2 regions of the Burkholderia territorii genome follow, and region 2 is predicted to be linked to the other one. Evidence: riboswitches for the same ligand, from Rfam matches in the RefSeq annotation. Region 2 holds a riboswitch; the other holds the start of a gene.

Region 1 (7,243 bases), on a different replicon from region 2:
CGGCCTGCTCGGCGGCGACCGCTTCGACATACGCGCGGCGTGCGTCGGCCGCGACCTTCAGCATCGCGTCGGCCGTTTCGAGCCGCGTTTGTTCGAAACGGCGGCGCTCGATGTTCGTCGCGAGCGGCAACGTCAGCAGCGCGAACACGTTGGCCGAGAACGTACGGCCGAGGCTCAGTTCGCCGTCGCCGGCCCGCGTGCGGCTGAACGAGAAGCGCGGGTTCGGCAGCCGGCCGGCCTGCACCAGATCGGCCTCCGACAGCCCGAGCTCCGCGTACGACGCCTGCAGCCCACGGTTGTTCAGCAGCGCGAGCTGCACCGCGTCGTCCATCGACAGCGGCGTCGCAAGCAACGCCTTCGTCCGCTGGTCGACGGCGGCGCGGTCGGCGTCGGTCCTGACGATCACGGCGTCCTTCCCGATGCGCTCCGATGCAACGGACGACACGGTGTCGAAGCCGCCATCCTTCGAGAACGTCGTACAGCCGGCGAGCAATGCCAGCACGAGCGCCACGGCGCCGATTCGCGGTGAAATCGCCAGTCTCGTCATCGCGCGGCCTCTCCGTGCATCGAATGGGCCGTGCCGCCTGCCGCATTTCCGGGTTTCGCGTGTCCGGTGACGTTGCCCTTCGCGGGCCGCGCCATCACGTCCCGGTTCAGTTGCTTCCAGCCCGGGCCCGCATCGTCCCGATATGGCGTGTAGCCGTCGAACGCGGACGTCACCGTGACGTCCGGCACCGATGCGGCCGCGTCGGCCGGATCGAGAAAATTGGTTTGCGCGGGCGCGAGCGACGGCACGAGGGCCGCCGCGCCAAGCAGCGCCGCAATAATCGATCGCATGGATGTATCTCGTCGTGAATCGTGCGGCCGGCGTCGAGCATTCGCCGGCACGGTTTGCGGATCGCGGCCGGTCGGCCACGGACACGGACTAGACGGGATTCCGGCGCGGCGGCCGGTCGATGCCGCCGGTCAGGAACGACACGGCGACCACCGACGGCACGGAGGAAACGATCGCGCGGCCGCCGTCCGACGTCACGGGCACGGCAGGCACCTGCGCGATACCCGAGCCGAAACAGCAAGATCCGCAAGCGGAACAACGCGTAGCATCGCGTGCGTGTTCGCCGTGCCGATGCCGTTCGCCGTGCACGCTCGGCATCGCCTGCGATGCAGCCGATGCATCGGCCCCCGCATGCGGCACGGCCGCGCCCGCGCATTGCGTCGACACGGCCGCGAACGACTGGATCGGCACGCACAGCGCCAGCAACACGACGAGGATGAATTTGCGCCAGTACGACATGGATGCGGAATCAGGCAAACGATGACCGAATGAACGGGAGCGGCGCCGCGACGACGCGCTCCGGATATGAGACGGCCGCAGCTTATCGCCACCGCCGTGACGACGACATGGTCGAAAGATGACCGGATTTTCATGAAGCGCGATCGCCGCATCGCTCGCGCGCTTCATGAAAATTCCGTCATCCGGCCGTCATCTTTCGGGCACGCGCCGTGCCGTAAACTCACGCATTACACTCACCGGCTGGAATCACGAACGGCCTGCTTCACCATGCGGATACTGATAGTCGAAGACGAACCGAAGATGGCGTCGTACCTCCGCAAGGGGCTGACGGAGGCGAGCTACACGGTCGACGTGGCCGAAAACGGCCAGGACGGGCTGTTCCTCGCGCTGCACGAGGATTTCGATCTCGTCGTGCTCGACGTGATGCTGCCGGAACTCGACGGCTTCGAGGTGCTCCGGCGGCTGCGCGCGCAGAAGCAGACGCCGGTGCTGCTGCTCACGGCCCGGGAAGCGACCGAGGACAAGGTCACCGGCCTCGAACTGGGTGCCGACGACTACCTGCTCAAGCCGTTCGCATACGCGGAATTCCTCGCCCGCATCCGCTCGCTGCTGCGGCGCGTGCCGCGCAATGCCCGCGACATCCTGCACATCGCCGATCTCGAAGTCGACCTGATCAAGCGCCGCGTGCGGCGCGCCGACGCCCGCATCGACCTGACCGCGCAGGAGTTCGCGCTGCTGCAGCTGCTTGCGGAACGCGAGGGCGAGGTGCTGACGCGCACCTTCATCACGTCGCAGATCTGGGACATGAATTTCGACAGCGACACAAACGTCGTCGATGCGGCGATCAAGCGCCTGCGCGCGAAAATCGACAACGCTTACGAGAAGAAGCTGATCCACACGATCCGCGGAATGGGCTACGTGTTCGAGGATCGCGCGTGAGCAGCGGCGCCGCGCCCTATTCGCTGCTCCGGCGCCTCACGCTCGCGTTCGCGGTCGTGGCCGCACTCGTGTTCGCGCTGACCGGCGCGTACCTGTACCGCTCGCTGTCCGCCGAGTTGACGCGGCGCGACGACATCGAGATCACCGGCAAGCTCAAGCAGTTCCTGCAGCTTGCGCGGGCGAGCGGTTCGACGGCCGCGCTGCGTGCCGATCCGGCTGTCTTTCACGAGGTGCTGCTGTCGCATCCGGGCGTCTATCTCGGCATCTACGACGATGCGAACCGTCCGCTCGTCGAACACGCCGACGAAGCCGGCCATACGCTCGCGTCGGTGATCGCGCGGCCGCAGCCGGCCGGCGCGGCGAGCGAGACCGCCAGCCCGTTCACGTGCTCGCCGCCCGGCATCGGCACGTCGCGCTGCGTCCGTGCGCGCGCGACACTGCCGTCGGGCGAAGCCATTCAGGTCGCGCTGGCGCGCACGGCGACCGATCGCCAGTCGCTGCTCGAAAGCTATCGCGTCGACATCTGGCTCGCGGCCGCGATCGGCGCGCTGCTGGTCGGCGCGCTCGGCCACGCGGTCGCGTCGCGCGGCCTGCGCCCGGTCGAGAGCCTCGGCCGGCAAACGTCGCGTATCGAGGCGCACAACCTGGCCGCGCGCCTCGATGCGCGCGCCGGCCCGATCGAGCTGCGCGAGCTCGCCACGTCGGTCAACCGGATGCTCGACCGGCTCGAGCGCGCGTTCGTGCGGCTGTCGCAGTTTTCGTCCGACCTCGCGCACGACATGCGCACGCCGCTCGCGAACGTGATCAGCTCGTCGCAGGTCACGCTGTCGCGTGCGCGCACCGCCGACGAATACGAAGCGTTGATCGATTCGAACATCGAGGAATGCGAACGGTTGCAGCGGATGATCGAGAACATGCTGTTTCTCGCGCGCACGGACAACGCGCAACAACACCTGAAGACGGTCGAACTCGACGCGGGCCACGAACTGCGCCGCCTTGCGTCGTATTTCCAGTCGCTGGCCGACGAGACCGGCGTGCGCCTCGACGTGCACGGCGCGGCGCCCGTCGTCGCGGACGCGACGCTGTTCCGCCGCGCCGTCAGCAATATCGTCTCGAACGCGCTCGAACACGCGGAAGCCGGATCGACGATCGAGCTGACCGTATCGAGCCGGCCCGATTACGCGGTCGTCGAGGTCACGAACCGCGGCGCCGCGATTCCGCCCGAGCAGATCGAGCGGATCTTCGAGCGCTTCTACCGAATCGATTCGTCGCGGCACGGCGCTGCGCGCAACGCCGGGCTCGGGCTGGCGATCGTGAAGTCGATCGTCGAGCTGCATCGCGGCAAGGTCGAGGTCGTGAGCCGCGACGGACGGACGACCTTCGCGCTTCACTTCCCGGCCCGCGTTTCGTGACGCGCGGACGATGCCACCCACGCGCGCACGCCGCGTGCTTCCCGATACCGCATGGACATCCGTCACGCGGCGGCTCGACCACACGCGCCAACGGATATGGCCGTACGCGCTTGCCGAAAGCGGCCGGCTCGGCTAGACTGCCCTTCGTCTTTGGGGAGTAGCCTGCTTTCCTTCCCCGGAAAGCGAACGCGTCAACACACTCGGCCGGCGGCCGTGGCGCGTTCGGCCGCATTGGTCTGGCGAGACCATCGACGCATCGCGTCGTTCCTGGTCGGACGTCGGCAGATGCGTCATGGTTCGTCCACGTCCGACCACGGAGCCCCCATGTTCCTTTCAGCCTTCCCCCTGCATTTCGTTCGCGGCGTCCGATTCGCCACTGCCTGCGTGCCTGCCTGCGGAGGTGCCGCATGACGTTGATGCTCGTCGAACTGGCGTTCATGCTGATCGTCATCCTGGTCGCCGCCGAACTCTTCACGAACGCACTCGAACATCTCGGCGAGCGCCTGAAGATTTCGGAAGGCGTAACGGGGTCGCTGTTCGCTGCCGTCGGCACCGCGCTGCCCGAAACGATGGTGCCGCTGCTCGCGCTCGCCGGCGGCACGTCGAACGCGGCGGTCAACGAGGAGATCGGCGTCGGCGCGATTCTCGGCGCGCCGCTGATGCTCGCAACGCTGACGACTTTCCTGATGGCGCTCGCCGTGATCCGCTCGCGCGGACTGACGGGAACGATCGCCCCCGAGCGCAGCGGCTTCGTGCGCGACCTGAACTACTTCATCGCCGCGTTCACGCTCGCCACCGTTGCGATGTTCGTTCCGCATCACGTGTGGGCGGTGCGCGCGCTCCTCGCGGCGATGCTGGTCGGCGTCTATGCGATGTATGTCGTGATGACGTTCCGCGCGTCGACGCAGCTCGTCGATGCCGGCCACGGCACCGAAGCGCCGCACGCGATGTTCCTGTCGCGTGCCGGGCTGCCGACCAACCTCGCGACCATCGCACTGCAACTCGCGCTCGGCGTCGCGCTGCTCGTCGGCGGGGCGAAGGGCTTCATTCATGGCGTCGAGGGCGTGTCGCACCTGCTCGGCATCTCGCCGCTGCTGCTGTCGCTGATCATCGTGCCGATCGCGACCGAATTGCCGGAAAAGGTCAACAGCGTGCTGTGGATCCGTCGCAAGAAGGACACGCTCGCGTTCGGCAACATCACCGGCGCGATGGTGTTCCAGGGCACGCTGCTGCCGGCGATCGGCATCATGCTGACGCCGTGGGAGCCGCGCCCCGAAGTGCTGACCGGCGTGGTCATCACGCTCGCGGCGGCGGTCTGGCTGCGCGTCAATGCGCGTGCGCGCGGGCTCGCAATCTGGGCGTTGCTGGCGAACGGCGCCGGATACGCCGGCTATCTGTTCGTGACGCTGACGCGCTGAAAATGCGGTGCGTTTCGAGCACGACGTGTTGAGCCGCGCGTCGACCCGCTGCGTAATTCGCAGCGAATGCCGACGCTCGATCCGCGCGCGCTCGAGGACGCCGGTTTCGTGCGGCGCACCGTGCACCCGGAAGTGCCGGTGCGCATCGAGTACGATCTGACCGCCCAGGACAACCGACTGCGGCCCGCATCGAAGTCATGCGCGAGTTCGGGCCGTGAGGCGTGCGATACGCGCGACGAGGTCGAAGCCGACGCCGCCCCGATAACCCATTCATCGAGAGAAACAACATGGAACTGCATGCCACCGTCGGCGCGGCTACGTCCGACGTCGACGACGACGAAAGCTTCGCGAACATCTATTGCCACGATGCGGAGCGCAACTATTGCTTCTCGCTGCTGCGCTTTCCGGAAGCAACGTCGATCGAGGTGATGGTGCACGACCAGCTCACCGCGAACGTGAACGATCTGAAGGTTCGGCTCACGGGCAACACGATCGAAGTCGAACTCGACGAGCGCACCGCCGCGCGCCTCGACGGCAACACGCACTACGTGATTCATCTCGCGCCCGGCGAGCACGATCCGGTCGTGCTGCGTGCCGCGCTCGAGGAAATCTTCGACGGCAAGAGCGGATATCGCGACGACAGCGCAAGCACGTAAGCGCGCCGGCGCGGCACTCGATCCCGTCCCGCGCGTTCGCGCTGCGCGCCTCACATGCCCACATATCGAGCGCACAACGTCCCATTAATGGGGATGCCTGCCCAAATGTTGACGCGCACTGCGCCACGGCCCTAACGTTCGCCCAATGCCATTGGATACGGCCGCCCCCGCCACGCGGGCGACGGCCGACACAGAACTCAGGAGACGACCGTGGCCCATTCCGCGTCGCGCACGCATGCCAACCCGTCGGCACAATCGCCCGCGCATGCCGACACCGCACCCGATTCCACCTGCCGCATGTCGGCGTCCGCGGCTGCCGCCGTCGCCGCGCCGCCGAGCCGCAAGCGCCTGATCATCCTCGCGCTGCTGTTCGTCACGGTCGTGATCAACTATCTCGACCGCAGCAACCTGTCGATCGCCGCGCCCGCGCTGTTCAAGGAACTGAACATCGATCCCGTCCGCGCGGGCCTCGTCTTCTCGGCATTCGGCTGGACCTATGCGCTGATGCAGATCCCCGGCGGCTGGCTCGTCGACAAGGTGTCGCCGCGCGTGCTGTATGCGGGTGCGCTCGCGCTGTGGTCGGCCGCGACGGTGCTGCTCGGCTTCGCCGGGTCGTTCGTCGGGTTGATCGTGCTGCGCCTCGCGGTGGGCGCGCTCGAAGCGCCCGCCTATCCGATCAACAATCGCGTGGTCACGACGTGGTTCCCGACTCGCGAGCGCGCCAGCGCAATCGGCGGCTACACGTCGGGCCAGTTCGTCGGCCTCGCGTTCCTCACGCCCGTGCTCGCATGGCTGCAGGTGCATCTCGGCTGGCACATGGTATTCGTCGCGACCGGCGTCGCGGGCATCGCGTGGGCCGCGGTCTGGTATGCGGTGTATCGCGAGCCGCGCGCGTTTCGCGGCATCAATGCGGCCGAGATCGCGTCGATCCGCGACGGCGGTGGCCTCGTCGACCTCGAGGACCGCGTCGCCGCGCGCAGCGCGCGCACGCCGTCGACGTGGCGCGACCTCGGCGTCGTGCTCGGCCGACGCAAGCTGTGGGGCATCTATCTCGGGCAGTTCGCGCTGAACTCGACGCTGTGGTTCTTCCTTACGTGGTTCCCGACCTATCTCGTCAAGTATCGCGGGATGGATTTCATCAAGTCGGGCTTTCTCGCGTCGCTGCCGTTTCTCGCCGCGTTCGTCGGCGTGCTGTGCTCCGGCCTGCTGTCGGACTGGCTGATGCGGCGCGGCGCGTCGCAGGGCTTCGCGCGCAAGCTGCCGATCATCTCGGGGCTGCTGATCTCGACTTCGATCATCGGCGCGAACTACGTGACGTCGACGGGCTGGGTGATCGCGTTCATGACGATCGCCTTCTTCGGCAACGGCTTCGCCTCGATCACATGGTCGCTGGTGTCGGGCCTCGCGCCCGCGCGGCTGCTTGGCCTCACGGGCGGCGTGTTCAACCTCGTCGGCAACCTCGCGGCGATCGCGACGCCGATCGTGATCGGGCTGCTCGTCGACGGTGCGGACTTCTCGCGCGCG
Region 2 (7,243 bases):
GCCGTCGAGCGCCGTACCGAGGAATTCGAGCGCTTCGCTCATCAGCTCCAGGTGCGGCGTCGGTGCCGCGTCCGGATTGCGGCGCACGCGCATCGTATTCCTGACGATCGTGCGGGCCGGCGCGAGATCGAATTCGAGCGCGACGGTATCGATGAGGAAGGCCGGCGGCGTGTAGTCGGCGCGGCGGATCACGGTGGAAGAGGCGTTGTCGGACATGGTCGTCGAGATCGGTGGAGTGGGTATCGGGCCCGCGGCGCGAGCCGGGCGAACCGGGCCATTGTACAAAGGCTTGCGGCTGCGTGCCGGGCGAACTTTTTACCGGTTCCGGCAGTCCGCGTATTATCGGCATCCCGTGCAGTTCGCGCGGTGCGACGAACGGGTGACGGATCGACGAGGATCAAAATGAAACGCGAATGGATTCAACGCGGTGCGGGCTGGGCGGCGGTGCTGTGCGTGGCGCTGCTGACGGGCTGCACCAGCTACGTGACGACGCAGGTCACGGCCTTCTCCGACTGGAGCGGCAGCGACGCGACACGCACTTACGCCTTCACGCGCACCGATGCGCAGAAGCACAGCATCGAGCAGTCGACCTACGAGCCGATCGTCGCGAACGAACTGTCCGCGTACGCATTCCGGCAGGTGCCGGCCGCGCAGGCGCGCTATCTGGTCGGGCTGGCCTACGGGGTCGGCAGCGACCTGGTGACGGTGCCGCAGCCGGTGTACTACGACCCGTGGTTCATCGGGCCGGGGCCTTACTGGCGAGGCGGGCCGTGGGGACCGTGGGGGCCCTGGGGGCCGATGCCGGCGGGCTACGTCGCGCAGACTTATCAGGTCTTCGACTACACGCTAGGCATCCGGATCACCGAGCGCGCGACCGGCAAGGAAGTCTATAACGTGACCGCGCGCACCACCGGCGACAACGGTGCGCTGCTGTATGCGATGCCGTTTCTCGCGCGCAGCGCGCTCGCGGATTTCCCGTTGGCGAACGGTGCGATCCGCACCGTGCGACTGCCCGTCGACAAGCGCGGCGGGCCGGCCGCGCCGGCCGCCAACGAGCGCGCGGTACCGGCGGTGCCCGCATCGGGCGCGGCCGTCGCGAAGTAACGCGGTAGCGACACCGGCGCGGCAGCCTTGCCGCGCCGTCTGCCCGCGTGCGTCAGGCCCCGACGCCCAGCAGTGCCAGCGCGCCGAGCACGACGAACAACACGGCCGCGATGCCGTGCACCAGCTTCGTCGGCAGGCGGTGCGCGAAACGATCGCCCAGCAGGATCGCGGGCACGTTCGCCAGCATCATTCCGAAGGTCGTGCCGGCCACCACGCCGATGTAATCCTGGAAGCGCGCGGCGAGCGCGACGGTCGCGATCTGCGTCTTGTCGCCCATTTCAGCGAGGAAGAACGCGACGAGCGTCGCGCCGAACACACCGAGCCGCGAGCGGTTCGCATTGGCTTCGTCCGCATCGAGCTTGTCCGGCACCAGGATCCACAACCCCATCGCGATGAACGAGAACGCGAGCGCCCAGCGCATGATCGACGGCGTGACGAGCGCGCCGAGCCATTCGCCGAGCGCACCGGCGAAGCCGTGGTTCACGAGCGTCGCGACGAGCACGCCGAGAATGATCGGCACGGGCTTGCGATAGCGCGCGGCCAGCACGAGGGACAGCAGTTGGGTCTTGTCGCCGATTTCAGCGAGGGCGACGGCGCCGGTGGAGATCAGGAAGGCTTGAGACACGTACGGGGTTCCACGGGCCGATGTTGTGCGTGCGAGCGACGATCCGCCGCGCGCCGGGCCCTGATGCGGCGCGCAGTGAACCATCGGTCTCGCCAGGCCTCGGTGGCTGCGCCCGCCATGGCCGAACGGCCAAGTCTGTTGACGGACGCCTCCGTCACGATTCGCGCCGGGGGCGGGACATCGAGCGGAGCGGCTACTCCCCAATGAGCGGCGAATTCTAGCACGGCGCGTGGCGCGCGCGGCGCGAATCCGGTTGCGCCGGCATGCGCCGTGGCGCACGCCGGAGCGGGCATGGGCGAGTGCGAGTAAGTTACGCGGCGGCGCGGCGTGCGGCACCGCGCTCGTGCACGAGCCGGCCGGCCGCATACGTGCGGTAGACGGCACGGTCGTCGCCGAGCAGCGCGAACGCGAACAGCAGCTCCTCGAGCGACTCCGCGCGTTTCGTGCGGCGCGCGAGCAGCGGCGTGGCCTGCGGGTCGAGCACGACGAAATCGGCTTCGGTGCGCGGCGCGAGCGTGCCGACCGTGTCGGCAAGATCGAGCGCCTGCGCGGCGCCGGCCGTCGCGAGCCAGAACATCCGCGTCGCGCTCAGGTGATGGCCCGACAGCCGTGCGACCTTGTGTGCCTCGTTCATCGTCTGCAGCATCGAGAACGACGTACCGCCGCCGACGTCGGTGGCGAGCGTCACGGGCACGTCGAATTCGCCGGCCTTGTCGAAGTCGAACAAGCCGCTGCCGAGGAAGAAGTTCGACGTCGGGCAGTGCGCGACGACGGTGCGCGTCTCCGCCATCCGGCGGCGGTCCTCGTCGTCGAGATGAATGCAGTGGCCGTACACCGCGCGCGGGCGCAGCAGTCCGTAGCGATCGTAGATGTCGAGATAGCTGCGGTGCCCGGGGAACAGCTCGGCCACCCATTTCACTTCGTCGACGTTTTCCGCGACGTGACTCTGCACGAACACGTCCGGATGGCGCCGCGCGAGTTCGCCGCACGCCTCGAGCTGCGCCTCGGTGGACGTCGGCGCGAAGCGCGGCGTGAGCGCATACAGCTGGCGGCCCTTGCCGTGCCAGCGGTCGATCAGCTCCGCGCTGTCGTCGTAGCCCGATTGCGCGGTGTCGCGCAGGAACTCGGGGCAGTTGCGGTCCATCAGCACCTTGCCCGCGATCATCCGCACGTCGCGGGCGTCGCTGGCCGCGAACAGCGCGTCTGCCGACTGCTTGTGCACGGTGCAATAGACGAGCGCGCTCGTCGTGCCGCAGGCGAGCAGCTCGTCGACGAAGAAGTCGGCGACCTCGCGCGCATGTTCCGGATCGCCGAACTGGCGCTCCGTCGGAAACGTGTATTTGTCGAGCCACGGCAGTAGGCCGGGCGCCGGCGACGCGATCATGTCCGTCTGCGGATAGTGAATGTGCGTGTCGATGAAGCCGGGCACGATCAGCTTGTCGCGCAGGTCATGGACGACCGCGTCGCGGGCGAGCGTCGGGGCGAGCCGCGCATGCGGGCCGGCCGCGACGACCTTGCCGTCGTCGACGATCAGCAGGCCGTCGGTCTCGTAATTCGCGGCCTGGCTCGATTGCGCCGGGTCGCCGTTGAAGGTCAGCAGTTGGGAACGGAAAGCGGTTTGCGTCATGACGAATGGTCCTGCATCAAGGTAAGGCGAACAGAAGAAAGCAGTCGGCGCCGCGCGGGCGACGGCATGGCGGTCGCGGCCCTGGCATGCGCGATGCAGCGAAGCACGAAGGCCGGGCGCCGCGGATGGCGATCGCGCCCGCGAGCAGGGCGTCCGTCATCGCCGGGTTGCCGGCTGACGGCATTGCGGTCGCGGCCGCGATCGTGGCCGCATCCGCATCCGCATCCGCATCCGCATCCGCATCCGCATCCGCATCCGCATCCGCATCCGCATCCGCGACCGGCGGGCTGCATCGCGTGCCGCCACGACAGGCTTCGGTGCGCGACTTCGCCCGGTGCCGCCGCCACGTGGGCGACGCGCGCGACGCCCGCGCGCGTGCGCGGTGCATGCACGCGGCCGGTGTGGCGCAGGGCCGAACCGGTCGCCACCAAGCGGACGTCGTCGATGTGTTTCATCTGTCCGGGAGCCTCGATGCCGGCCGTCACGCGGCGTGCCAGTACGAATCGAGACGCGCGATCAGCGCATCACGCTGCGCGGCGTCGACGAACGACGCCTCGAAGCCGTTGCGGATCACCGTATGCACTTCGGCGTCCGTCAGTTGCAGCCCGTCGACCGTCGCGAAGTAGTTGTCGTTCACGTAGCCGCCGAAATAGGCCGGATCGTCCGAGTTGATCGTCACCGCGACGCCGCGATCGAGCAGCGCCTTCAGCGTGTGCTTCGCCATGTCGTCGAACACGCACAGCTTCAGGTTCGACAGCGGGCAGACGGTCAGCGCCGTGCGCGTGCGCGCGAGGCGCTCGACGAGCGCCGCGTCCTCGATGCTGCGCACGCCATGATCGATCCGGTCGACCTTCAGCACGTCGAGCGCTTCGTAGATGTAGGCGGGCGGGCCTTCCTCGCCCGCGTGTGCGACGAGCTTCAGCCCGAGCGCGCGCGCCTTCTCGAACACGCGCGCGAACTTCGTCGGCGGATGGCCGAGCTCGGAAGAATCGAGACCGACGCCGATCAGCCGGTGGCGGTAGCGTTCGAACAGCGGCAACGCGGATTCGAACGTCGCGAGCGCATCGTCCTCGGACAGATGGCGCAGGAAGCACAGGATGAGCTTGCTCGACAGCCCGCGCGGTTCGGCATCGGCGAGCGCGCGATCGATGCCGGCAACGACCGTCTCGATCGGCACGCCGCGTTCGGTGTGCGTCTGCGGGTCGAAGAACAGCTCCGTGTGGACGACGTTGTCGGCGAGTGCGCGTTCGCAGTACGCGGCCGTCATGTCGTAGAAATCCTGCTCGGTCAGCAATACGCTCGCGCCGGCGTAATAGATGTCGAGGAACGACTGCAGATCGGTGAACGCATACGCGGCGCGCAGTGCGTCGATCGATTCGTACGCGAGTTTCACGCCGTTGCGCTGCGCGAGCGCGAAGATCAGTTCGGGCTCGAGCGAGCCTTCGATATGGATGTGCAGCTCGGCTTTCGGAGCGCGGGCAATCTTTTCCTTGAATGTCGGGGTCATGGCGTTGTTCTTGGTCGGTCAGAATGTAGGGGAAGCCTGCGTGTGCGCGTTTGCCTCGACGGCCTGCAGCAACTGCGCGGCCACCGAGATCGCGATGACTTCGGGTGCCTTGTCGACGATGCCTTCGACGCCGATCGGGCATCGCATCCGCGCGAGCTGGGCAGGATCGATGCCGATCGCCGCCAGCCGATGATCGAACTGCGCGCGCTTGGTCTGCGAGCCCGTCATCCCGAAGTACGCATAGTCGCCGCGGCGCAGGATGCGTTCGGCCAGCATGAAATCGAGTGCGTGGTCGTGCGTCATCACGACGAAGTACGCGTGCGGCGGCGCCGTATCGACGGCATCGGCCGGGCTGGGTACTGCGTCGATCGCGAGATTGCCGATCCCGGCGAGTGCGTCGGCAGGCGGGAACACCGCGTCGGGCCCGTCGATCCAGTGCACGTGGCACGGCAATGTCGCCAGCACCTTCACGAGCGCGGTGCCGATGTGTCCCGCGCCGAACAGCACGACGGGGAACGCATGCGGCGCGATCGTTTCGGTCATCAGCGACACGCCGCCGGTTTCCCACAGCAGGCAGTCGGCGCGCGCCGCGGCCGATTCGGGCTCGCTCAGCAGCGGCGCACCCGGCGAGGGGCCGAATGATACGCTACGCACGGTCGCGGCGCCCGCCGCGACGCGCTTCGCGAGCGACATGATCCAGCCGAGGTCGCCGACGTCGAGCCGCTCGAACGCGAGCACGACCGCGCCGCCGCAGCACTGGCCGAGGCTCGGGCCGAGCGCGAGCCGTTCGAGCCGGCGCGCGTGGGGCACGTGCGCGCCGTCCTTCAGCAGGTGCCGCGCGATCTCGATCGCCTTCCATTCCAGATGACCGCCGCCGATCGTATGGCGGGCCATGTCGCGTGTGACGAGCATCTTCGTGCCGGCCTCGCGCGGCGCGGAACCGTCGGTATGCGCGACCGTCACGAGGACGGCCGCTTCGCCGTGCGCGAGCAGTTGCTGCAGATCGCCGAGCCAGGCTTCCATCAGCACGCTCCGGTCGGGACGACGCGGCACGACGCGCGGCGCGGGCTGGCAGGCGCGGCGGCAACGAAGATGGGCGAGAGGAACGCGGGCCGGCTGCGCGGCCGATTCGATGCGGGTGCGGTGCGCCGAGGACGCGCGCGGACACCGCCGCGCGACATGCGGACGCCATGAGGGTGACGGATGCGGATGGTTTGCGTTGTCATGATGAATCCAGTCGACATTGCGGATCGGGCGCGCGTTACGCAGGAGGTGAGACCGCTGGCCTCGCGCACGTAGATCGCCATCCAGTCGCGAAGATAGCACCGCAACGCGGCGGAAACATTGCCGGGCGGTGATCCGGGCTATCAGACGGCGATCATGTCGATCATAGGCCCGCCGCGCGGAATCGGGGCGCCGATGCGCGGGCATCGCGCCGGAACGCATGCGGGGCGGGCGTGCGCGCGAATGTCGTGCGCGGCGCGTTCGCCCGGAAAGGCGGGTTGCGGCCGGGGTAGGTGTTTACGAGCGGCCGGCAGGACGCGGCCGCCCTCGAGCCGCGCCGGTGCAGCCGGGCGAGCCGCACGCAGCGCCGCGCGCGGCCTCGGCCGAACGGCCGGCGCGCGGCGCGTGCTGTCAGCCAGCCAGCTTGCGACGATGGCGCCAGAGGCTCGCGGCGACGGCGATCAGGATCGCGGCGAAGCCGATCAGTGCCCAGCCCGGCAGCAGGATGCCGAAGATCGGCGGGTAGACGGTCTCGCACAGGCCGGCGACCTTGAACATGCCGGGGAACCACTGGGCGGGCGGCAGGCTGTCGACGATCGGCTGCAACGTGTCGAAGCCACAGCTGAAGCCCGGATTCATCTGGATCGACAGGTGCCGCGCGGCCGTGCCGACACCGCCGGCCGCCGCGATCGCGATCAGCAGTTCGAGCACCCAGATGCCGCGCCAGTTGCGCATCCCGGCCGCCAGGAACGCGAAGATCCCGATCGCCGCGAAGAAGTAGCGCTGGATGATGCACAGCGGGCACGGATCTTCGTTCTTCACGTACTGCAGGTACAGCGCGCCGGCCAGCAGGGCGATGCACACCCATCCGAGCAGCATCAGCAGGCGGCGTTCACGGCGGAGTGCGAGCGTGGAGTCGTTCATGTCGGCGGGATTCCTGTCGTTGGTCGGTCCGATAAACAATCGCGCGATTTTAGCGCGAACGATCTGGCACGAAACTGACAGCGCGCGTGCGGCAACCTGCCGCAGCCGCTTCGCGCGGGATCTCCCGCCGCCATTGCACCCGGGCGCTCACCGGATCGTGTTCAGCACGGCTTCGACCGCCTGGCCGATCGCGAGCAGCGCGTCGTCGCGATGCGGCGCGGCCGCGAGCATC

Evidence for each region. Region 2 has a riboswitch for manganese ahead of WS51_RS15340 (TMEM165/GDT1 family protein). Riboswitches for the same ligand answer to the same signal wherever they lie in the genome.
Region 1: another riboswitch for manganese. It lies ahead of WS51_RS01035 (sodium:calcium antiporter); the one in region 2 lies ahead of WS51_RS15340 (TMEM165/GDT1 family protein).

Annotation. Positions count from the first base shown of each region.
Region 1 is NZ_CP013365.1:209,740-216,982, reverse strand. It holds gene WS51_RS01060 (TolC family protein) at 1-547, opposite strand, end outside; gene WS51_RS01055 (hypothetical protein) at 544-837, opposite strand; gene WS51_RS01050 (hypothetical protein) at 926-1,294, opposite strand; gene WS51_RS01045 (heavy metal response regulator transcription factor) at 1,562-2,233, shown strand; gene WS51_RS01040 (heavy metal sensor histidine kinase) at 2,230-3,645, shown strand; yybP-ykoY riboswitch at 3,786-3,968, shown strand; gene WS51_RS01035 (sodium:calcium antiporter) at 4,053-5,063, shown strand; partial or broken gene WS51_RS33020 (winged helix-turn-helix transcriptional regulator) at 5,121-5,281, shown strand; gene WS51_RS01030 (hypothetical protein) at 5,351-5,719, shown strand; gene WS51_RS01025 (MFS transporter) at 5,930-7,243, shown strand, end outside.
Region 2 is NZ_CP013366.1:1,006,904-1,014,146, forward strand. It holds gene pepN (aminopeptidase N) at 1-216, opposite strand, end outside; gene WS51_RS15335 (DUF4136 domain-containing protein) at 403-1,104, shown strand; gene WS51_RS15340 (TMEM165/GDT1 family protein) at 1,157-1,729, opposite strand; yybP-ykoY riboswitch at 1,808-1,943, opposite strand; gene guaD (guanine deaminase) at 2,040-3,356, opposite strand; gene WS51_RS15355 (adenosine deaminase) at 3,838-4,863, opposite strand; gene xdhC (xanthine dehydrogenase accessory protein XdhC) at 4,882-5,886, opposite strand; gene WS51_RS15365 (disulfide bond formation protein B) at 6,499-7,011, opposite strand; gene WS51_RS15370 (amidase) at 7,159-7,243, opposite strand, start outside.